4 regions of the Saccharophagus degradans 2-40 genome follow, and region 4 is predicted to be linked to each of the others. Evidence: predicted binding sites of a transcription regulator. Region 4 holds the regulator's gene; each other region holds the start of a gene.
What was found. Region 4 encodes sigma-54, which starts transcription at its own class of promoters, with help from an activator protein. Its sites were predicted from a motif close to TGGCACANNNNTTGCNNT; they were not measured.
Positions count from the first base shown of each region.

Region 1 (5,993 bases), 1.5 Mb from region 4:
GGTATCTAACACCAACCAATACACTCCTATAGCTGTACCAAGCTCGCCATTTTCAACTGCGCGGTATGCGCCACGCGACAGTAAACACCGCTCTGCAGCTTCTATTTGGCTCCAACCGCGGGCTTTGCGCGCTTCTTTGATGTTTTGTGCAAATATAGCGTGTAAATTAAGCGCTTCTGCGCTAATTCCACTTAGGTAATCGTCTCTAGGCATGCCTTCCCTCTACCCTAAAATGTACACTTATATATACATTTTAGCAGTATTTGAGTATTTATATGTACACAATACTGGCAACACTATTGAATTAAAGCAAGGGATTTATACAAATGGGTAAGAACTAGCAGGCAGTAAGCATTTGACACCGCTGTATTTAGGGCTTCCACCCCAGCGCTATTTAAGTTTTATACGGGCTAACCACGCTAAATTCAGAAAGAAAGTGCTTTTATAGAAAGGTGCAGCATGTGTGGTGTGGGTAAGAAAAGAAAAGGAATGGAAAGTAAGAGAAGTAATGTTGTAACGACGTAAACTAAACTGCGCATCAATTGGGCATAAAAAAGCCGGCATAAAAGCCGGCTTCTGTATTACATGCACCTAGAACAATTAGCTCTGTAAGCGGCGACGACCAACTAAGAGGCCTGCAGCGCCAATAGCAAACAACGCTAAAGTGCCCGGCTCTGGTACAGCAGTAAGACTTACGTTATCGATAAAGCCGCCTAGAGTATTATCTAAACCCGTTGCGCCAAAAGACAAAAACATAGTTTCTGCTGTTGCAACTAAATCTAGGCTAAAGTTCATCCAGCCAAGATTGCTGTTACGTGAATAACCTTCCAAATCTAAAACAGTCGCGCCAGGCAAGCTATCGCCCCACAGCACTTCTATACCGTTATCGTTTGCGGCACCGTTGTTAGTGCGAGCATGGTACCAAAAGCTAAGCTCGTAGCTAGCACCAACAGATAAGCTATCAATCGCTTGGTACATTACCGAGTTAGTATCTGTACCTGTATGCGAATCCAACTCTACGTATTGATTGCCACTTTGTGCAGCCACAATAGTATTACGCTGAATTTCAATACCAGGGCCAGAATAGGTCTGCCAGCCATTGATGCTGCTATAAACACCCCAGCGAGAGCCAGTAAGGCCCACATCATCCTCAAAATCACCATTTACTAGCAGATTTGCATTAGAAACCGCTGAAAAAGTAAGCGCCATTACTGTTAAAGCAACGCTCTTTAAATAGCTCATTTACACATTCCTTAGAAAATAAAAAAGTTAATACTAGTGCCGCTAAAGCAATTTGCATGCCAATAAAAATTAGCTTTATATAACAACAACTTACGTATACATAAGGTTTTACGGGCTGTTGATGTGTAAATAAACCCGACAGGCACAGGGCTTGAGGTTAAACGGAAACGTTTTAATATCGCAAAAACACGAATATGCAGCTACAAAAAAAGCCCTGCTTTAAAAGCAGAGCTTTTTAATATTTTTTTACGGCTATGGGCTTTATTTGGTGTTTAAAGCACGCACTCTAACTAGACCGGCAAACCCTAAAAGCGAAAGGAATAGTACCAAGCTAGAGGGTTCTGGCACGCTAGCTATTACTGCGGATAACGAAACGTTATCTATTTGGAATGTAGAATCAACATTACCATTAATATCAAAGATATCGAACACCGTTACGACATAGTCATAGCTACTCACAAATTCAAAACTAAAGTGTCTCCAGCCTGTCCCAACAGCACTGTCTGTAACTGAACCTTCATAAACGATTTCACCATAGGCATCTACATCAAACATCCATTGAACGTCATCATAGCCACCGAATAGATCAAAAGTTGATATATCGTCAGTAAAATACAAGGAGCTTGCGAAAAAATCTGAGAAATGACTTGATGAGATATCATCAGAAATATCAGCCAAAAAATCGAATTCGAAGTTTACAACGCCTGCACCTGTATTGCTGGCCTGAAACAGCGTGCTTGCACCATATGCTGCGTTGTCCCCTATGATTGCTACCCCACCATTTTCGGCAACATCATCGTAGGCCTCCCAACCGTTAAGTCCGTCTTCGAAGTCGCCATTAATTAAGCCTGCATGTGCACCGCTAGCCAAGCCAAACGCAAGCACAGAACTAACTAAAAATTTAAATCGCATAAATATGGTCCAAAATGGGTTACTTGTACTGGTCTGTGCCAGTTTTCGGTTACAATTAGTACAACCTTGCTGCCAATAGTTTGGCACTTCGTTTAGATTCTATAAAGTGCGCATAATATAACCGATTGTTGAATTTAAAGCCATTTAGAATTTATCCAGCTGACCCAAATCTACCAATTTTCGGCAAAGCTTTTTCTTTTTCACAGAGAAAATACCTAAGCAAATATAAACAACAAAATGTTAACTACAATAAAAATATTTCTAAGCTTAATCGTTCCCGGCGCAGGCCCAATGTTTGCCAACAGGTACTGGGCAGGCAGTTTAGTGCCTTTACTTGGCTTGGCTTGGGTTATATTGCTGTGTATTACACGTTTAATTACCTTCAGATACGGGCTATGCCTACTACTTATAGGTTTAGCCTTAATTCATCTATTTACTTTTTTAAACGCACTAAAACATATAAATACAGTCGCAAACGTAAAAGCACTTACGCATTTTTTTGTACTTACAGCTGTAAACCTAGTGATTATTGTTGGTAGCCACACTTATAAAGCGCATATCTTTGGGTTTGCTTTTTACCATATACCCTCTGTCTCTATGCAGCCCACGCTTATGCCGGGCGATATTGTATTAGTTGATACATGGCACTATAAAACCAATCCACCTCATGTTGGCGATGTAATAGTTTTTAAAGGTGGAAATAACAAGCCAATATTAGTTAAACGTATAACTCGAACCCAGCAATCAAGTGCTAATGCCGAGTTCGAGCTATTTGTCGAGGGTGACAACGCTTTACGCAGTATAGACAGCAGAAGCTTTGGGTGGGTTAGCTCTAATAATCTAATAGGTAAAGTGGATTTCGTTTGGTTCAACTTTTACACATCAGACAGAATTTTAAAAAACAGACTAACCAAACAATTCAAAAAAGCAACACCTACGCCAAGGGAATCAATAGTGCAATAAGCCACATGCGAGATAAAATCAACAGCAAAGAGCCAAGTTAAACACAATCTTCTTTGTGTTCGTGAATAAAATCAAGCAATTGGTAATACGCAGGAGGCATGCTTGCATTTTCGAACACTTTTTTCAGCTCAGCCTCAAACTCAAGATCGTAACACTTACACTCATCTCCGTCGCTCGGCCAAATATTATAACCATTTAATCTTGCAAGAATTTCCCGCATGCATTCCTGCCCAACACAATTTACATACTCACCAGATTCAGAATAGTAATCTTCATCCAAGTAATCCACATCGAAAACCTTTGCATCAATGGAGGCAACATTTTGTCTTACAAAGGATAACGCTAACCTTACATGTGAAAAAGCCTTATGTGAATTCCGACCGTATAGATAACGCCACATAGAATAAAGCATTTTTCGTACATAGGACGGGACATTAACCCTGAACGAAGGTACCCAATTGTCGTCACCAAGTGAAAATGGAAAAGTTACCTCTCCATCAACGGGAATTAATTTTTCAAAATAATACTCATATATATTGGCCTGATCTGAATTCTGAGCTCCGGAGAATATATTACTAAAGGTTTGTATTGCTTCTCTATTTTTATCCTCAACGCCATCAGCCCACCAACCTATTTTTTTTCTAGACAAAAATAAGCAGAACCTCTTAAGGAACTCACTATGCTGCTCCACGCTCTGAGCAGGGCAAAGATTTAGTACTAAAGACATACTTAATTCGCCATTTTCATCCCCTCTCTCTACAGCAAGTTGAACAAGTGGATTTAAATCGCCCTCCAAAAACCATTTTTTACGAGCATCAATAAGATCAATATCACCACTTTCAGGCCCGTTCGAATACGTTTTTTCGTATACAACCCAAAGAGCTTCTCTGCTTTTTAACCAAGTAATATCTGCTTCCAATTTAATTTTCAACGACGGCTCCAATGACTTCCTCCTCAATATTATCAATTTTATCTTTGATCTCTGCCTTTATCGCCTCTTCAAGCTCTGTCTTTGATGAAGTGATAAATAAGTCTAAGTTACCTAAAATAAACGTATCACTATCAATTTTTGCCAAATATGGATTTTGACGTTTCGTATAAAATGTACTTACCCCCACCGGAGGCTTTGTAAACTGGTCTATTATCTCACTCAAAGCAGGGTTTTCTGTTGTTTTGGTTTTAAAGTCATGGAAATGCCAGAAAACTTCTTGTACATTTATAGTTACACCGTAAAGATTGAGGTTTTTAGACGTAAGTTCTTTTTTCCCCATAGCAGCAAAAGTACCTTTTGCCACCCGATCAAGAGTAAGCTGCCTGTGAACAGTTCCGTTCTTCTTCTTGCCATCGCCTGTCTCACTGTCCACATCACCCTTACCCTGATTCCATTTCCAAGGAGTAACAGAGCCATTATACTTAACAGGTGAATTACCTGTTTTACTAGTACCAATCCCTTTATAAGACTTCATTTCCCGCCAAATCTCATTAGAATCTCGAGTTCCAGTCAGAATATCTATTTCTCGAGTAAAGATCCTAAAAGCATTAAGATTAGAATACACTCGGTCAGCTCGAGCCATAGACTTTATTTCTCTTAGATCTTCTTCAAGCTCGAAAATTAGTACTTTTCTATCCACCTCGATGCCTACAATTCGATTGGGATTTAAATCCGTTATAGACACAGACTCAGCCATACCGTGCAAAATACCCAGCTGTAAAAGCTGAAACTGAGCACCAAAAGCCTTAGCCACAAAATTCCCATAAGCTTTCTCCCCCGCTGCAACACCTGGTAAAGCAGTAACATAAAGCTTTCTTAATTCTTCAATAGAGCGCTGCCTATCCTCATCGTTGGGAATGGCCTCCGCATTTAAGAATCTCCCCGCCTCCAGCTCTGTTTCCAAATAGGCGATAATAGCTGTTAATGTGATCGGGCCAACACGCTGCCGGTTATTAAGAAGAAAACCTCTAATCTTTGAAACACCTACAGCCTTAAAGTTGCTAAGTATTCCAGTTAAGAAATTTTTATCAAAGCTAATATTCTTTAAAAAAGCTTTATCAGTTTCCTTTAAAACCCTACCCAATTCCCCCAGAGTTTTGGGCGCCTCTTTTCCTGACTTAGCCAGTACTGGAGCGATTTCCTTAAGGGTTTTACCTATAGCCACCCCAGCCCCGCTAGCAACAGAAGCATAGGCGCTGGGGAATAAAGAATAATACTCACCCTGGTTATGGATTGCTGCCGCTTCAAGTGAAATTTCATCATCGGCCAGCGAAAAGAAGTCAAGGATATCTAAAAAATCGTCCGTTGAATTTATCATTTTGGCAACTTCAGTTATCCCTGCCCTAGCTTCTTCATCTAAAGCCATATCTGCCACAATAATAAAGAAGGCGATTCCTTGGTAAACCAAAGTGAAATCTCTCCCTTTGGCCTTTTGGAACATCTTTTTCATTACTCCGCCTAGGTATTTAACGGCCTTGTTGTTACCCAGTTTAAGGAGTTTAATCGCCAATTTTGCAGGTACAGTTACAGCCTTAAGTGGTGCAGCTGGAGGGAATAGTGACAGTACATCTAGAATTGCTACAGAGAAGGACACGACATCTACATCTCTTCCTGCAAGCATATTACCAACCTGGGTCCAAATAACCTGCAGACTATCTAGACCTATTAACGCTGAAGCAATATCGATAATGGTCCAAAAACTAATGTCATAAGCATAGGCTCTGGGGAATATGGCATCAGACTGCAGGACCGCGTATCTAAACGTACCGTCTTCGTAGTCATCCTCCATAAATGACAGGTCAAATTCAGGAGCACCAGATACAATACCTGCAGCTAAAGTGGATGCAGCTATCGCTTCAAAAGTAGGTGTTGAGAGCAATTCGAC
Region 1 covers NC_007912.1:2,567,796-2,573,788, forward strand. The annotation lists gene SDE_RS10705 (helix-turn-helix domain-containing protein) at 1-213, opposite strand, end outside; gene SDE_RS10710 (PEP-CTERM sorting domain-containing protein) at 601-1,242, opposite strand; gene SDE_RS10715 (PEP-CTERM sorting domain-containing protein) at 1,504-2,154, opposite strand; gene lepB (signal peptidase I) at 2,392-3,117, shown strand; gene SDE_RS10725 (hypothetical protein) at 3,155-4,048, opposite strand; gene SDE_RS10730 (tryptophan synthase alpha chain) at 4,038-5,993, opposite strand, start outside.
Region 1: a site for sigma-54 is predicted at 1,287-1,304, ahead of SDE_RS10710 (PEP-CTERM sorting domain-containing protein). Genes of this name have one in related genera too.

Region 2 (5,993 bases), 1.1 Mb from region 4:
AGCCCTGCACCCAGAAGTATTGGAATGCCACCTGATAGCGGGCCAATCTGCGGATTATTTAATGAAGGTAATAGTGAAAGATATGGATGCCTACCAGCATTTTTTACTGCATACACTCACAACCATCGAAGGCGTTAGCGGAGTGCACTCATCGTTTGTATTAAAAACCCCCGTGAATACAGGGGTGCTGCCCATAGGGTAATTGGGGCTATTAAGCTGAGGGCACCTCTTCGCTGTGGTGCTTATATAAACCTAAAATTGTGCGAACAAAACCTACCCCCAATAACTTAGCTATTACCGTTTTGCAGCCATCAAATCATATAAAAATTCGTGCATATCTTATGCAACATACCCCAACACGCTAAGGCCTAGCCCAAGGTATAAGCCTCTGATAAGCTGCAGCGCACTTTGTAAATACTATATGAGCCTAGCGGCATAACAGGAAGGGCCAGCTAATGAAGCAAATTTTTATACTTACGGCACTAAGCCTATTAACGGCATGCAGTCATATGTCTACACCAAGCCACAATACTTTTAGCTCGATTGAAGAAACAAAGGTTTCGTGTTACGACTTTCCATTCTCCAAAGACCCAGCCCCTACCGACCCGAATAAGCTAACAAAGCTAACCAAAATACAAGCTAAGTTTGAATGCCAATGGTTTACCTACAATGTAGACGGGCACGCCGTGCGTGGAGTGTACCTTTACAGTAAAACGGCAGACACAACCAAACGGCCAGTCATTATTGTAAACCGTGGCGGTAATGCCTTAAGTGGTGTGGTGCCCTTTAAATTTATCGTATCGCAGTTTTTACCTCTAGCAAATGCAGGCTATATTGTAATTGCATCGCAGTACCGTGGCGCACGAGAAGGTAAAAAGCCACAAGAAAATTATTTAGCAGATGAGTTTGGAGGGAAGGATGTTAACGACGTATTAGCCTTGCTGCCTATTATCGACTCCATGCCACAAGCCGATAGTAGCCGCATAGGCATGCTAGGCGGTAGCCGCGGCGCCATGATGGGTTACTTGGCAGCCACACACACAAATCGCATCCGCGCATTGGTTACAATTGGCGGCCCAACCGACTTATTCAAAGAAATCCCCTATCGCCCAATTATGGAGGACAATGTACTTTCTAGGTGGATACCCAACTACTATCAAAATCGCGAAGCAGAACTCACTCACAGATCAGCTCAAAAATGGCCAGAGAAATTGCCTAAGCATATGGCTGTTTTACTCATGCACGGCGAAGAGGATAACAAGGTACAGCCAGAGAACTCTATCAATATGGCAGAAAAATTGAAGCAGGAAGGCATTCCCCATAAACTTATGCTCTTCCCCAATGCGGGCCACAGCATAAAAAATAAAGAGAACAAGAAAGAATTTCATCAAGCAATATTACAGTGGTTCGATCAACACGTTAAAAACGGCTCGAACTAAGAAGTAAAATCACTGGCTGGTTGTTCGTACCGCCAGTGATTCAATAACACAGAGAAGCCTGTAACGTGCGAACTGCTTCTACATCTTTAAAATATACGACTAAAAAATGAACTACCTTTTTATTAATGCTCTTTTGCATTAATAGGTAATCTTAACAACCACATCATCCCACCAATGAGATTTGGCTGGCCGCTCTTGCATGCGATAACTATCAGAACTTTCTAGCGCATCAATGTCATCTACTAAGCCAACTGTTCCCAATCCTGCTACGTAGGTTAATTCTTGCTGATTTAATTCGAAATTTTCCATGATTAACTCCTTTAAATATCTAGTTGGAATGCCGACCAGATTTGCCTAGTCGGCGTATTCAGGCTTATAAACCGTACTGATTGCGAAGCTCTGCCGCCCACGTATGATCCGCCATATTTGGCCAGTTATCTTTATCGAAACCTTTTGCGTTTTTTAAACGTTCTTTCGGAATGTTAAGCACCATACATTTCTCTGCCAAATTCACTTCCATTGCACTCCAAGGAATCGCAAAGTACTTATCCCCCAAGCCTAAAAAACCACCGAAAGAAAGCACAGCGTATTCAATACGACCGGTGTCAACATCGAACATAAGCTCTTCAATTTTACCTAGATCATCACCATTTACATTCATCACTTTGTCACCAACAAGACTGCCAGCAGAAAGAACGGGTTGATAGCTTTTGTTTAAAATTGTCATATTACAATCCTCAATAAATATTTAGTGAACGGCAATTGTTATTTAGCAACGGCTGTGCCAACTTAAAAACAGGGAGAAACACGACAATTAGTGTAAAAAATGCGCTAAAACATAGGTGCAGCGCACAAAATTACCGAATTATTTACAAAGTTCTTTGTAAATTTCACACAGAACGTTATTGAAGACAAAGCGGACGGTTAAACATGTCGAGAAAGGAAGTGCCAACACTTAGAAACCACTTCTAGTCAGGAGTAGACAGCAGTAGTTTCGACAAGCAGTGTACGCGCTTTACAAGCGCCTAAATTTACCGCGCGGTAATTGATTTTTTTGGAGGCCTAGCGGTAGATTACTTTTATGTGAACTTATAACGGCATAGCATAAGTTTACCCACCAACAGAAAAAGGTAATAGTTCGACCGGTCGAATAGAAATTGAGATTACTTACCCCAAACATCCTGCCGATGCATTTTAATAAATACTAAAGCGTCTTGAATACTAGCCAGCACATCTTCGGGCTTATTTTCGTCGAACTTTCCAGCACCAAATATTTCTAAACTACCATCAGGAGCTTTCATAGATTGCGAAAGCGTTAGGTTATAGCGGGAGGTATTGGGCACCATGAAAGGTAAAATAAAAATATTAAAGCCTTCTAGCTCAATATCGTAGTTAGCCAACATGTCACTTGGCCAATTAATATGATCTATAAATATAGGCTCTATAGCTTGATTTGGGACAAAAGCGGCAGCCGCGCCATTAAATACTTCATCTAGCAGCTCAGGTTGTTTCATAGTAACTAGGGCATACATTGCTAACCAAGGTGTAGTACCTTTCTGATTAAGCATATATTTAGGGTTGATAAGTGCACCAGTACTCACTGATGCTGTAGCGCCCACCATTCCTATTAACGCTTGTACCATATTTTGATTTAACCCTACCTCACTTAACGGAGATTTAGTTAAACCATAAAAATAAAGATGATCCCAACTTGTTGCAGAGAGCTGTGTAGTTACATCATTCATTAGACTTACCCGCCCTACCTAACATCAAATACTTGGCGATTTACCTTTCCCCAGTATGTATCGTCATATTCACACTCAGAATATAAAATCCCTTCAGAAGTAAGGGCGCTGCGCCAAAAGTTTACCGCATAATCTGCGCCTTGTATTTGTTTTACTTCCCAGCTGCCAGGATGAGACTTCCAAATACTGGCTATAAATTTCGAGCCTAGCTTTCTTTTTCTTGCAGCAGGAACAACGTAAAACTCGCATATTTCGTATGTATTTTCACTTTGGTATATATTCGCGAAAGCTATAGGGTTATCACCTTCAAACGCCAAATACCCGATATGAACCTCATCTAAAAGCGTATCAAGGGAGTACGCCCCATCCTTACCTGGTAGCTTGCCAGTAAGTAATGAGAATTCTGCTTCGTAGGCTTGCGCCAAATTCATGTATGTTTTTACTAAATCACCAACAACTTGATGAAGCTCCACGCCCTACCCCTCTGATATAGAATATCTTTTATACCAAATTTGCCACTATCCAGTTTCAACAAAACTATACAAATTTTAGATCTGCCTTTAAAGGTAAAAGCGCTCGTGCCTCAAAAACCGCGCTTCAATATATTTCGAACTCTAGCCTTAACCGATGCGGCTTCATCCTTCATCGCCATGTCTAAAAACTTTTTCACTTCGGTTTTATACGCTGGGTATTGAAGTGCAAGCTCATAAAAACCGTTATACGCCCAAGCTCGGACAAACTTATTATCGCTAATTAGGCAGTTTCGTAAAAACACTTCAACCCCCTGCTTCTCCTTCTCACCAACAGGCATGTAAGCCATACTTTGCAATATGTGCAGCTTTGCCTCCCAGCCATTTAAATTAGAAACTAGTTGGTAAATAGTCGCTATTTGAGCCGTACTTAAGCGATGATTTCGTTCAAGATGTTTTTTCAATAGCCAGGTAGCGCCCTTCTGTAAATCTTTAGGTTTACAAAAATCTACGAGAGTTATAGTAAAATCACTATCGCAACTGTAGTGGCTGTAAATTTCGCTTATGTCAGCCGAAGATTTACCATCCCAATTGAGTATTTCCTGTTCAAGACTCATAACTTACATTACACCTATCAGAAGTTGTGGGCACCTAATCCGCTCGGCGCTGCTTAGCCTCAATTAACATACCGTATAGCCGATGCATTTCCGAACGAAAAGCACCCACATCTGTATGTATAAAATACACCACATTCCCATCCCGAAAGGCTTTTCGAATATCACACATCTTGGATTGTTTCGAGTTTCTATTTTTGGGGTTATTGATTGCCATTACACGCCGCTCGGCATCAGTAACTGTGGCAAACACCTCTCTACCGAGCGTATACCTATAATAAGCATCCCCTATTTCTACACTCGTGTTCTTTGAGCGGATACTTTGGTATCGCCAGTCAACAGGCTCTTTAGACCCTATACAGTAACTGTCCAAGTAATTGGTATTATGAACTGTTTCATACCCCCAACTGTCTACCAATTGCGTTGATAAAACCTGCGAGGACGCCGAAGCTGATATAAAGAGAAAAATAAGCAGAATAATCTTAATCATTTAACTAACCCCTATGCGGTAAGTAAAAAGCCTCTATAAAAATTATTGCAATCGACAATAAAGGACACTATTCCACAAAAACTTAAAGCGTAATTGCGAGTAAAACAAACCCAATATAAGGCCCTATTTCAAACACAAAATTTCCATAATCCGTACACTCTCAGTAGCACAATGGTCCGTTTCTAGCCTTGCATGTAAGAGCATCTATTTATTACATCATGCCACTACACAGGTTTGGTATTTTTCTCAATAACTCAGTATCAAACTGCAACATACCATCCCCCTGCGTAGAGCCTGCTTCAGCGGTTTCTTTGTTATTGACGTTATGTATTGGGTAGCCTCCAACCTCGCTCTGGCTATCAATAATTCGTCCTTCGCCAGCCAAAAGTTGTGTTTTTATTCTAATATCAATCGGGTCGGGGTCCCACGGGCGGGCACCTGCGTTGCTTAGGGTTTGGCAAAAGTCGTTTTGTGTACCTGTATCGGTTAAATTTATGCCTACTTGCTGTAGCGGCGGCGCAGTCAATGAAATACTTTTACCATCAGTTATCGGCCTGCTCTCCCCCTGCACCAAGTTTCCACTCGAATAAATTTTTCCATAGTTGCTTATCAAACTAAGGTTGGGGGAAGTATTAGCTGCTGGAATAAACAAATTCCCTGTAATTGACAGTGTTGGCAGGCTAGCATCAGCACGGCCCGAAGACATATGAATAGCACGTTTCCCTGGGTTATAAATTATATTGCCAATTACAATTCCCGTTGTACCCGCCTTAAAATAAGGGTTTCTTCGCCTATTGTGAGCCAACAAATTGTTAACCAAGCTTACATGCTGCACATTGTTGTGTATGAGTATGCCCTTAGAATGCTCCCCCTCTGGGTGGGATGCATTGCTTAGCGCTTCGGCAATAATTGAATTGCGAATAAGAACCTTACCCGCGGTAGCCTCTGCCCCCTTATCTGCTGGGCCAGATACTGCGATATTTTCGTCGACAGCCCATGTAACCGAGCAATGATCAATAACAACATGCCTCGCTTTGCTGCCATATATAGTTATGCCGTCGGGTTTCCAACCTTGACCTTTGGAGTACCCTGCGTCACCAGGCCTAATCATAAGGTGCGAAACTTTGACATTGTGGGTTTCTATTCTTAGTCCGCCCTTGATAAGGGTGATACCCGGTGATGGGGCCGTCTCTCCAGCGATTGTCACATGGGCTTCACGAATCTTGAGCGATTTT
Region 2 covers NC_007912.1:2,925,094-2,931,086, forward strand. The annotation lists gene SDE_RS12020 (Lrp/AsnC family transcriptional regulator) at 1-202, shown strand, start outside; gene SDE_RS12025 (alpha/beta hydrolase family protein) at 456-1,439, shown strand; gene SDE_RS22865 (hypothetical protein) at 1,578-1,748, opposite strand; gene SDE_RS12030 (PRC-barrel domain-containing protein) at 1,813-2,166, opposite strand; gene SDE_RS12035 (hypothetical protein) at 2,603-3,184, opposite strand; gene SDE_RS12040 (GNAT family N-acetyltransferase) at 3,199-3,657, opposite strand; gene SDE_RS12045 (hypothetical protein) at 3,768-4,271, opposite strand; gene SDE_RS12050 (hypothetical protein) at 4,306-4,758, opposite strand; gene SDE_RS12055 (pectate lyase) at 4,970-5,993, opposite strand, start outside.
Region 2: a site for sigma-54 is predicted at 2,209-2,226, ahead of SDE_RS12030 (PRC-barrel domain-containing protein). Genes of this name have one in related genera too.

Region 3 (5,993 bases), 1.2 Mb from region 4:
AGGCCCCAAGGCACCATTAGGGTTGCCATCTGCATCCACTGGCGTCCAGTTTGAGATAAGCATATCGGAAGTTAATAAAGTATTGAGCGAACCATCCTCGTTAAAATACACATCGTAACTTGCCAGTGTAGGCTGCGTATTAGCAGGCGGTGGCAAAGTTGTATCGGGGTCGCCCACATCGGCATCATCAATACGTGCGTACATTACCCAATGGTTGGGCACAGAGGTTGGGTCTGTTGCATCGTAATCTTGTTTAACAAAATACTGGGTCATAACGTGCGAGTTACCCAAACTATCGTAAATAGTCATCGAGGTAGCGCTGTTATAGGTAGACTGATCTGTGGGATCAAACGCATTGATAACTATGGGGGTAAACTCATTCGCGGTAAAAGGTTGGAATATACCTGTAAGCTGGGGCACTGCGTTCTCTAGTGAGTATCCCTCTTCCAAAACCATATCTATTGCACCACCAACAACAATAGCATCGGTATCACCATTGCCACCGGCTGTAATAGTTTGCGCGGCCGATAAAGTGGAGCCCTGCACGGTAATTGCATCCCCCGCACCGCCACTAACGGCAAATTTCAAATCTTTACCAACCGCCGACGTGACAGTAATGGCCGTACCAGCAGCATTTACTGTTGCTGTAATACCCGCGAGAGAACTGGTAGAAAGCGCGTTAATTTCCGCTTCTAAATCTGCTAAATCATCAACAACTAAGGCTATGTCGTTAACGGAAACAACAATATTACCACTGGCATTTGTAAACCCCGAAAGAGTAGCCTCAGACCGTGCAGTAGCTGAAATGCCAGGCAGCTCATTTAATCGCGATGCAGTAGAAGCTGCTTCGGCGCCTGCGGGAATAGAAAATGGCACGATATTGCCATCAGGACCTACAATATCGACTGTTTGCAAGGGGTAACCATTAGAAACGGAGGGAATACCCGTCGTACCCACGTTCGTATCATCTAAACCCAATGCCGCTACGTTACCTGGGTCGCTCGCTGGATCGATTGAAATGGAAATATCGGTAAGCTCACCCTCGTATATAGATTCAAACAAAATAGCCGGGTTACCCAATCCATCGGTGCCAACTGAAGCTACTACATCGATGGGGTCCGCTCCGCCGTTTGGCGAATATAGTTGCGAATTAATTGACGAAACTATTTGCTGTAGTTCGGTTAGGTCGTCTATCGATGTAGAGAAATCTATAGAATCTAAGTTAATAGTAACCGTGCCATTATTACCAACTGTTGGCCCAGCAAGAGTAATATCGAAAATAATTGGGTTAGTATCTAAGTTTTGGATAGGGAACGTAATTGCATCCATCAATAGAGTTGATTTTTCAGCGGTTTGACGCCCTATCTGCGTAACACCAACTGCAGTACCCGCCGTAGAAAACTCCGCGCCAATAGTCTGCAATACCGGCTCGGTAGAATCTAAATTTAACAACGACTCGACACCTGTCGTTTGTCTTGGCGCAAGGTTGCTGGTTTGTATTCTAATATCACCTTGAATACCGCCTATATTACCCGCTCCATCGGCCGAAAAGCCTTGCAAAACTGCACCCGTGTTATTTACCACATAGCCTTCGTCATCTAACCCAAAACTACCTGCTCGAGTGTAGAGTGTTTCCCCTTGCTGGCTCACAACAAAAAAACCATTACCGTTAATAGCAAGATCCAGCTCGTTTTCGGTAAAACCTACGTTGCCCTGACTAAAACGCTGCGCAACTTCCTGGACTTGCACACCGCTACCTATCGCATTCACACCGGCACCCAGCACCGAGGTAGCATATACATCGCCAAATTCCGCGCGCGATGCTTTAAAACCAGTGGTAGACGCGTTAGCGATATTATTACCTGTTACAGACAGGTCACTGGAGGCGGCGCGAATACCGCTTAAGGCTGTATCGAAAGGCATAACTTTCTCCTACTTACTTCTCGTAAAATTATGAGCGACTTATTCGTTAAATTGTTTAATATCATCTAGGCCAACAGCGCCAATACCGGCTAGGTTCAGAGTTAGGCCGCCATTGGTGCCCACAGTAACGCTGTTTACATTGGCACTAAGTGCAGTGCCAAGTTTTACTTCTTCACCATCTACCCGCGTGCTTACATCAAACCGATAAGTGCCCGGTGGTATGCCGTTTTCTTGTGATGTTTGCCAATCTAGCAGCTCGCCATTCACTTCCATTTGATTGCCATCCCAGCGCATGACTAACTCACCGGCAGGTCGAACGCCCAGTGAAATTTGGTCCACAAGCGAGCCGCCCTCGGTAGAAATATTTACTAATATATCGCCACTGCTACTGGGCACATCCACACTAGCACTTACTACACCGCCTGCTTTTAATTCAGTTCTATCGGAGGGCACTGTTACCGAGCGGCCAACCAAAGTGGAAGCTTGCAACGCTTGGTTGGCGACAAATGAATTGGCAAAACTATCAAAGTTATTATTGAGCTTATCTAAGCTTTCTACCGAACTAAACTGCGCTAATTGCGCGATAAATTCAGAGTTTTCTTGCGGGCTAAGCGGGTCTTGATTTTCTAATTGGGTGATCATTAATTCCAAAAATGCACTCTGGCCCAATTCATTGGATTGCGGCTCTGTTGGATTCTTTTTGGCAATCGACATATCGCTCAAAAAGCTATTGCCTGTAGCTGCGATTTCCGTCATTGCTTTACCCTCTTAGCGTGAATATTGTGTTTTGGTGTTACTAGCTAATGCGATTTAATTATTGGCCAAGCTGTAAAACGCGTTGCACCATTTGCTTGGCAGAATTCATAACCTCTACATTCATTTGGAACGAGCGCGAAGCAGAAATCATATTGGCCATTTCTTCTACGATATTAACGTTTGGATAGTGCACATAACCTTCTTCATCCGCCTGCGGGTGGCCTGGCTCATAACGCCTTTGCAAAGGTGCATCACTTTCAACAATACCCATTACCTGCACGCCCATTTCTTGCTCATCATCCAAGGCGCCTACTTGGCCTTGCATATACCCTGCTTGCACAGTGGCAAAAACTGGGTGGCGGCCTCGGTATACGGTATCTGCGCTAGAGCTTGCGGTTTCTGCGTTTGCAATGTTGCTTGCTGTGGTATTAAGGCGAACGCTCTGTGCATTCATACCGGAGCCCGCTGTGTCAAATATGCCTGATAAACTCATTTTCAAATCCACCTAGTTAATTGGGGGTTATTCGCCGCGTATCGCTTTAGTTAAGCCTTTGAATTTACTGTTAAGTACAGTAAACGCCGCTTGAAACTCCAATGTGTTTTTCATGTATTCCGCATGCTCTTTTTGTTCTTCAACGGTATTGCCGTCTACAGAGGGCTGCGAGGGAGAACGGTACAAAGGTTCACCGCTAAAGCGGTTATTTTCTGCCGCTCCAAAGTGCGCCGCGTGGGTAGTTTTAGCCGCTTTGCCGCCTATTCCCTGTCCCATTGAATCTTTCAATGCTTGCTGAAAATCGATATCGCGCGCTTTATATCCGGGGGTATTCACGTTTGCGAGGTTATTCGCCAACACGCCAGCACGCTCAGAACGTAGAGAAAGCGCGGATTCGTAAATTCCCAGTGCTTTATCAAATGAAATGGCCATGTGTGATTACCTACCCTATTTTGATGTAACGCAATTAACTATTACTTTGTGTACACGTGGAATAGAGCAACGCTTATGCCAACTTAATCACATATCAACTAACTTATTGAATTAACTAGCTATTTTTATATTTTCGCTTGTAGAAAGGCAAAATATTGGAGGTAAAACTCGAGGTAACGGCAATGAGTTTCCGCTTGGCAGACAAGCTTTACCTGAAAGGTTTTAGGGGTACAAAAAAGAAAGCCGCAACCAACATCTGCTGGTAGCGGCCAAAGAAAAGAATTTATTAAAAATATGCCGGCTAGGTAACTGCTATTTAGCTCTATACACCACTCCAGGGCTACAGTGAACCATGTCAAATAGCTTTGCAGATTCGCCTAGGCTTTCTGAAGAGCCTAAGAATAAATAGCCGCCAGGGACCATTGTGGCGTGTATACGCTTAATGATGTCTTGCTTTAATTCACTAGAAAAATAAATTAGTACATTCCGACAAAAAACAATATCGAACTTTCCAAGCATAACGTAGGAGTCTTTTAGGTTTTGGGGTCTAAAAGTAATTCTGCTTTTTATGCTTGGCTTTACACGCCATTTTTCCTTTTCAATTTCTTCAAAGTTTTCCCTTAATCTCTCGGACGATAGCCCCCGTGAAACGGATAGTCTATCGTACTCTGCACTTTTCGCCTGCGCCATAATCTCGGTAGAAAGGTCGGTGGCAACAATTTCGGCATTAATACGTTTGCCAAAGTTGCGCTTACTAAACTCTTCTAGAACTATGCTAATAGAATATGGCTCCTGCCCTGAAGAACAAGCAGATGACCAAATGCGCATGCGCCCATTGGGCTTATTTTTAAACCATTCGGGCAGCAAGGTACTTTGCAGGTAATCGTAAGGGTAAATATCACGAAACCAAAAAGTCTCGTTTGTGGTCATTGCATCGATAACCTTTTGGCGTAATTCACGCTGACTAGGCTGTTTAATGGTTAGCACTAGCTCAATGAGTGAGTCTAGCTTGTAATCAATTAAAATACGTCGAATACGCGTAGCCACCAAGTACTGCTTATTACTACCTAAGTCAATTCCTGCAGCTTCCTGCAAAAAAATTCTAAATGCCTCAAATGCTTCGGCATCCAGCGCTGCGCCACTTTCCATTCCTGATACTGAGGTCACCATATTCTCATCTTATTTGTCGTACAACCGCACTGAATAAGCGCCCTAACCCCTTGAATAGACACTAGTCTTCCATCTCAAAGCCGTCACCAGTTAGAACTTTAATTCTTGCGTTAACACGCTTAGCCAGTTCGTCCGGATGAAATTTCGCTAAGAAATCGTTGGCACCCACTTTTTTAACCATAGCTTCATTAAACACACCACTTAAAGACGTGTGTAAAATAATGTGCATGTTTGCGAGTTTTGGATTAGCCCGCACCTCTGCAGTAAAGGTATAACCGTCCATCTCTGGCATTTCAATATCGGAAATTACCATCATTAGTTCATGATAGGGGTCTTTACCTTCAGCGACTAAGTCCGTTAAATACCCAAGCGCTTCAGCTCCATCTTTACACACGGTAGTTTTTATACCCAGTGATGCCAGAACTCTTTGAATTTGCTTGCGAGCGATCGCAGAATCATCAGCAACTAACACGTGCTTAAGTACCGTTGTTTCGGCCTGCGCATCTTGAATAACCTCTGCGCTTACCTCATCCAACATTGGGGAAACTTCAGCAAGTATCTTTTCTACATCTATTATTTCTACCAAGCGATTATCTACTTGGGTAACCGCAGTAAGGTAATTCTCTCTGCCCGCCCCTTTGGGTGGCGGATGAATATCACCCCAATTCATATTTACGATGCGCTCAACACCCTTAACCAAAAAGCCCTGTGTAGAGCGATTATATTCTGTGATTATCACAAAACAGGTTTCTAGGTTTGTTAGCGGCGCGCTGCCGGTTGCTCTGCGTAAATCCATAATAGGAATGGTGCCGCCACGTATATGAGCAACACCCCGCACAACGGGGTTGCGCTTAGGTATTTCGTTTAACGGCGGACACTGCAGCACTTCCTTCACCTTGAACACATTGATGCCATAGGTTTGGTTGTCGCCTAGATTAAAAAGCAGAAGCTCTAATCTGTTTTGCCCCACCAGTTGGGTTCGCTGATTAACACTATCCAGAACACCAGCCATGTTCACCCTCATTTCGTTAAAGCCGACGCTTAAAACATCTCCCGTGGACACAAAGGCACGGGGTTTGCAGATACATCGTTATAGCGGCAGTTTTTTGTCAAAGTTTAGTGTCAACGCTATTTCGCGTGTCACACATACAGCATAGGACAAGAATGATGAGGAATCGTAGTTTTTTACTTGTATTTATTTCACTTACTCTTTTAGTGG
Region 3 covers NC_007912.1:2,812,696-2,818,688, forward strand. The annotation lists gene SDE_RS11570 (flagellar hook-basal body complex protein) at 1-1,923, opposite strand, end outside; gene SDE_RS11575 (flagellar hook assembly protein FlgD) at 1,963-2,679, opposite strand; gene flgC (flagellar basal body rod protein FlgC) at 2,738-3,172, opposite strand; gene flgB (flagellar basal body rod protein FlgB) at 3,200-3,604, opposite strand; gene SDE_RS11590 (CheR family methyltransferase) at 3,917-4,774, opposite strand; gene SDE_RS11595 (chemotaxis protein CheV) at 4,836-5,786, opposite strand; gene flgA (flagellar basal body P-ring formation chaperone FlgA) at 5,939-5,993, shown strand, end outside.
Region 3: a site for sigma-54 is predicted at 3,668-3,685, ahead of flgB (flagellar basal body rod protein FlgB). Genes of this name have one in related genera too.

Region 4 (5,993 bases):
GCCGCTGCGTAGATAAGGGCATAAACATTGGCAGCGCTATTGTGGGCGATGTAATGACTCCCAACCCGCGCACAGTGCAAAGCCGCATGCTGGCTGCACAAGCGCTGAACTTGATGGAAACAAATAAAATAACCGCGTTAATCGTAGAAGACGAGAACCAAAAGGCAGTTGGCGTACTCCATATGCACGACCTGCTGCGCGCAGGCTTGGTGTAATTACCCAGGCCCGCCCCCTACCACCAACGGATAAGCACATAATGACTAGCAACGAAATTATCGAAAAAGCCAAGAAAATACGCCTGCTTTTATTAGACGTAGATGGCGTACTCACCGATGGCAAACTCTATTTCAACAACGACGGCCAAGAAATGAAGGCGTTTAATACCCTAGATGGCCACGGTATAAAAGTTTTGCGCAAGTCTGGCGTTGAAGTGGGCATTATTACCGGCCGCGAGAGTGCATTGGTTTCGCGCAGAGCCAACGACCTAGGCATTAAATTAATTCGCCAAGGCAGAGAAGATAAGTTCGACGCCCTGCAAGAAATACTTAAGGAGTTTCCCTGCGAATTAGAGCATATTGCCTATATGGGTGACGACTACCCAGACCTACTGGTAATGACCAAGGTAGGCCTTGCACTAACCGTCAACAATGCAGTTAGCGCCGTTGCAGAGCGCGCCCACTGGCGCAGTGAACGCCGCGGCGGCGATGGTGCCGTGCGCGATGCCTGTGATTTTATTATGCGCGCCCAAAACACTTTTGACCAAACCCTTAGCCAATACCTTTAGCCCTAAGCTATACCTAAGCTATGCCTAAGCGCTATGGTAGCTTCACTTAAATACGCAGACAGCTCATGTTAAAAAACGGCCTCTACATTGCCTTTGTTGTCACCCTTGTTATTGGGCTGCTGTTTTATGGCGACTCACCAGAACAGCTTTTGGGTAGCGGGCAAGATAAAAAAGCAGCCAAAATATACCCTTATGCCATTGCTCACCACGCCTCTACGCGGCACTTCGCCAACGACGGCACGCTCGATTACGAGTTTGTGGCCTCGCGCCTAGAGCACTACCAGCTTACGGAAGATCAAGCGCCCGAAGACGAAAATCGCGTGTACACTCTTATCGACCTACCAGTGCTTACAATCTTTCAGGGCGAGCAACCGTGGCGAGTAGAAGCTAAAAAAGGCAAGCTGCTTGGCGACGGTCAATCTATAGAGCTGTGGGAAGACGTTGTAATACGACAAAAGAATGAAAGCGGCACCTACACCCAACTAACGACAAATAAATTATTAATATTGCCGCACGAAAAAGTCGCACAGACTGAAGAGACTGTTAAAATCAACTCCCCAAGGGGAGAAATGACAGGAGTCGGCATGGTTGCCGACCTCGCAGAACGCAAAATCACCCTGCTAGGTAAAGTAAGAGGCACGCATGACCCAATCTAAATTAAGCCGTATAGCGCAGCTATGTTTACGCGCAGGGCTGCTTGCCGCACTTGCTGCCAACCCAGCACAGGCGCTGCCTAGTGACCGCTCGCAACCGCTTAGCACAGATGCAGACAAGCTCGAACTAGACGATAAAAGCGGCACCACCACGCTTTACGGCAACGTAATTATTGAGCAGGGCAGCATGCGGATAACCGCAGACAAAGTGATTTTGCATTACAACAAAAACAAACTCACTCACGTTATCGCCACCGGGGAACCGGCTCATTACAGCCAAGTGCCCCGCGCCAACCAAGAACCCGTACAAGCGCGCGCCAAACGCCTTGAATATCATATCGAGCAGGAAACCCTAACCCTGCTAAACAACGCCTCACTGGTGCAAGATGGCGGCACCAGCCTAAGCGGCAACCGCATTGACTACGACGTGAAAAAATCCCTCGTAAAAGCCGGTAGCGACATAGAAGAAGGCGAGAAACGACGCGTTCGCCTTGTTATTCCAGCCAAAACCCTCAGCAACCAAGAATAAGCGCACCAGCAACTATGCCAAAGTTAGAAGCACTCCACTTAGCCAAAAGCTACAAAGGCCGCAAAGTCGTTATAGATGTATCCATGAGCGTGGAGGACGGCCAAGTTGTGGGGCTGCTAGGCCCAAACGGCGCAGGTAAAACCACCTGTTTCTACATGATTGCAGGCATTGTGCAAGCCGATAAAGGCAGCGTACATATTAACGGCAAAGATGTGAGCCGCCTGCCGATGCATGGTCGTGCACGCGCTGGACTAGGCTACCTGCCGCAGGAAGCCTCTGTGTTTCGCAAGCTAACTGTAAGCGAAAATATTCTCGCCATTTTAGAGACACGCAGCGACCTTAATCGCAAACAGCGCCTCGAACAGCTCGAGCGCCTGCTAGGTGAATTTCATATCAACCATATTAAAAACAGCTTGGGCATGGCGCTTTCTGGCGGCGAACGCCGTCGTGTAGAAATAGCGCGCGCACTGGCCACAGACCCAGCATTTATTCTGCTAGACGAACCCTTTGCAGGGGTAGACCCCATATCGGTGAGCGACATCAAAGATATTATCCGCCACCTTAAAGCACGCGGTATTGGCGTACTTATTACCGACCACAATGTGCGCGAAACGCTGGATATATGTGAAAAAGCCTATATAGTATCGGAAGGCCACATTATTGCCGAAGGCGATGCGGCCACCGTACTTAATAACAAAAAAGTACGCGAAGTTTATTTGGGGCAACATTTTACCCTCTAGCTCTTTACCGCAATGAGCTACACTCTTAGAATCAACGCTCGTATCTCGGGCGTCTCGCTCTCGTGCAACAAATCCCCTCGCTTATCACCTAACGGCATAAACCTTGCTTATAAAATCAGGGAAAATCATTGCTTGTAGTCCTGCTGACGGCTAAACTTAGGTTAACGTTAATTTTCACCCAGCCCGATTAACCGCCGTGTTCGGCCAGATTATATGAAGCAATCCCTACAGCTAAAGCTTGGTCAACAACTTACCATGACCCCGCAATTGCAGCAGGCCATTCGCCTTCTACAATTGTCGACCCTTGACCTGCAACACGAAATTCAAGAAGCGCTAGACAGCAACCCTATGCTGGAAGCCTCTGAAGATGACTTTGATGGCGGCGACGTAGAGGCCAGCAGCGACGATAACGCTGAAGCGAAAACTGCGAGCACGACAGAAGAAAAACCCGCAGCGGAAAAAGTAGAAGACAGCTACGAAACCACCGACAACAGCGGTGAGCTGGAATGGAATGACGACATTCCAAAAGACTTGGCCGTAGACACCAACTGGGATGACATCTACCAAACCTCAGGCCCTGCTACCGGCTTAGCCCGCAACGATGAAGACGACCCCGATTACGAATCTCGCCGCGGCAATTCCGAATCCCTGCAGGATCACCTCAGCTGGCAGCTCAACCTCACGCCAATGTCTGACCGCGATAAAGAGATCGCAGAGGCCATTATTGATGCCGTTGAACCCAGCGGCATGCTTTGCCAAACAGCTGAAGAAATATTTTCGGGGCTTGCAGCCCACGACGAAGAGCTAGAGCTCGACGAAGTACTCGCCGTACTGCACCGTGTACAACAATTTGACCCACCCGGTGTTGCCAGTCAAAACGTGCGCGAATGTCTGCTTATTCAACTTAACCAGTTTGAACTGGATCAAACCAGCCCCGAGCTAAAACTAGCCAAGAATATTGTTGATCAGTACTTAGATGTACTGGCCGCGCGCGATTTCAAACAGCTTATGCGTAAGCTGAAAGTAAAAGAGCAAGACTTACAGGCAGCCATTGCCGTTATTCAAGGGCTCAACCCGCGGCCAGGCGAATCCATCGGCAGCGACTCGACCGAATATGTGATTCCCGACGTTTTTGTATCTAAAGAAAACGACCGCTGGACTGTGCGACTCAACCCTGAAATCGCCCCTAAGCTGCGTATTAACTCGGGTTATGCATCCTTGGTAAAACGCGCCGATACCAGCGCCGACAACACCTTTTTACGCGATAACCTGCAAGAGGCGCGCTGGTTTCTAAAAAGCCTGCAGAGCCGCAACGAAACACTTTTAAAGGTTGCCACCTGTATAGTCGAAAAACAGCAGGGCTTCTTAGACCAGGGCCCTGAAGCCATGCGCCCAATGGTACTGCACGATGTAGCAGAAACCGTCGAGATGCACGAATCAACCATTTCACGTGTTACCACGCAAAAATACATGCACACTCCGCAAGGTATTTTTGAGTTGAAGTACTTTTTTTCTAGCCATGTTGCAACGGATTCCGGCGGTGAGTGCTCTTCCACTGCCATTCGCGCAATAATCAAAAAGCTGGTAGCCGCAGAAAATGCACGCAAACCGCTTAGCGACTCCAAAATAACCGACATCTTAGCCGAGCAAGGTATTAAGGTAGCGCGCCGCACCATAGCCAAATATCGCGAGTCCCTTAATATCCCACCATCAAACGAAAGAAAACGCTTGGTTTAAGTGTTTTTTTAGCATTCCTCCGCCCTTTACACTGCACGTGGCAGGGGGAATGCTGTTACAATTCGCGCCGAGCGACCTAGTCGCCTTAAATCTGCAAACAAAAGCCTGGCCAGGCCCGGTGCGCAAGCACTGAGTGACCTACTTGCCCCAACGATTCTAGACAGAAGTATGCTAGTTGAAACTATCCTAACCTTAGATTGCACCCGCTCGAAAATAGTTGGTGGCAGCAAAAAACGTGTGCTCGAACAGCTTGCACAAATTTTCTCTCACTCTGTAGAAGACTTGAGCGAAGACAGCCTGTTCCAAAGCCTCATTGGGCGAGAGCGCTTAGGCTCTACCGGCATAGGCGATGGTATAGCTATCCCCCACTGCCGCTTTGCAACTGGCGGCGAAACTTTTTGCGCTTGCATCACCCTTGAAGAACCCGTCGACTTTGATTCGATCGACAACAAACCGGTAGATGTAATATTCGCAATGGTAGTACCAGAAGACGCCAACAGCGAACACTTAGCCACCTTGGCTAGCCTTGCAGAGAAACTGCAAAAACCAGAATTTGTTAAGGGTTTACGCAACGCCACTTCCGACGCGCAATTGTTTAACGCGGCTGTGTCGGCCTGCTAAGATAAACCATCTATACTCACGGTATATACGCTGCGCAAACGCACCGTTTTGACTCTCCTTACACAAATTTACTGCTACCCTTTATTGGTAGTGTAAATGTAAAGGTATTCGTCAATACTCCACTCACACACTGGGATACAAAGGTCACAGCTATGCGATTGTTAGTTATCAGTGGACGATCCGGTTCAGGCAAAACCTCCGCGCTGCACTTGCTCGAGGATGAAGGCTTTACCTGTATTGACAACTTACCCGTAAAACTTCTACCCGCGCTAATAGAGCAAATTGGTGATGCACCCCATGCCAGTAAACACAAATTTGCAATTGGCATAGATGCGCGCAACCTAAACAGCGATTTAAGCCAAATCGAATCTCTTATTAAAGACAACTTGCCCGCCAATGCGGAGTGCCTGGTTGTGTACTTAGATACCTCGCGCGAAGTGCTACTTAAACGCTTCAGCGAAACTCGACGCAAGCACCCCCTTTCAGACCAAAACACTGGTCTAAACGAAGCCATTGCAAAAGAAAAAGTAATTTTAGAACCGGTGGCGGCGGCTGCAGACATTACCGTTGATACTAGCCATATGTCCTTGCACGAATTGCGCAGCACCATTAAGCGCTTGGTGGTAGGGGAAGAAAGCAAAGGCATGGCCATTATGTTCAAGTCGTTTGGCTTTAAATACGGCGTGCCGGTTGATGCCGACTTTATTTTCGATGTGCGCTGCTTACCCAACCCCTACTGGAGCCCCGAATTGCGCTCTCAATCAGGTTTAGAGGCGGGGGTTATCGAGTTTCTGAATTCACAACAGGAAGTGGATGACATGTTTGATGATATTTGCGCATTCGTTCAAAAGTGGGCACCGTCGTTTCAGGCCAATAACCGCAGTTACCTAACTGTTGCCATTGGCTGCACCGGTGGCATGCACCGGTCG
Region 4 covers NC_007912.1:4,051,253-4,057,245, forward strand. The annotation lists gene SDE_RS16620 (KpsF/GutQ family sugar-phosphate isomerase) at 1-215, shown strand, start outside; gene SDE_RS16625 (KdsC family phosphatase) at 257-784, shown strand; gene lptC (LPS export ABC transporter periplasmic protein LptC) at 850-1,440, shown strand; gene lptA (lipopolysaccharide transport periplasmic protein LptA) at 1,427-1,966, shown strand; gene lptB (LPS export ABC transporter ATP-binding protein) at 1,981-2,706, shown strand; gene SDE_RS16645 (RNA polymerase factor sigma-54) at 2,920-4,443, shown strand; gene ptsN (PTS IIA-like nitrogen regulatory protein PtsN) at 4,612-5,064, shown strand; gene rapZ (RNase adapter RapZ) at 5,217-5,993, shown strand, end outside.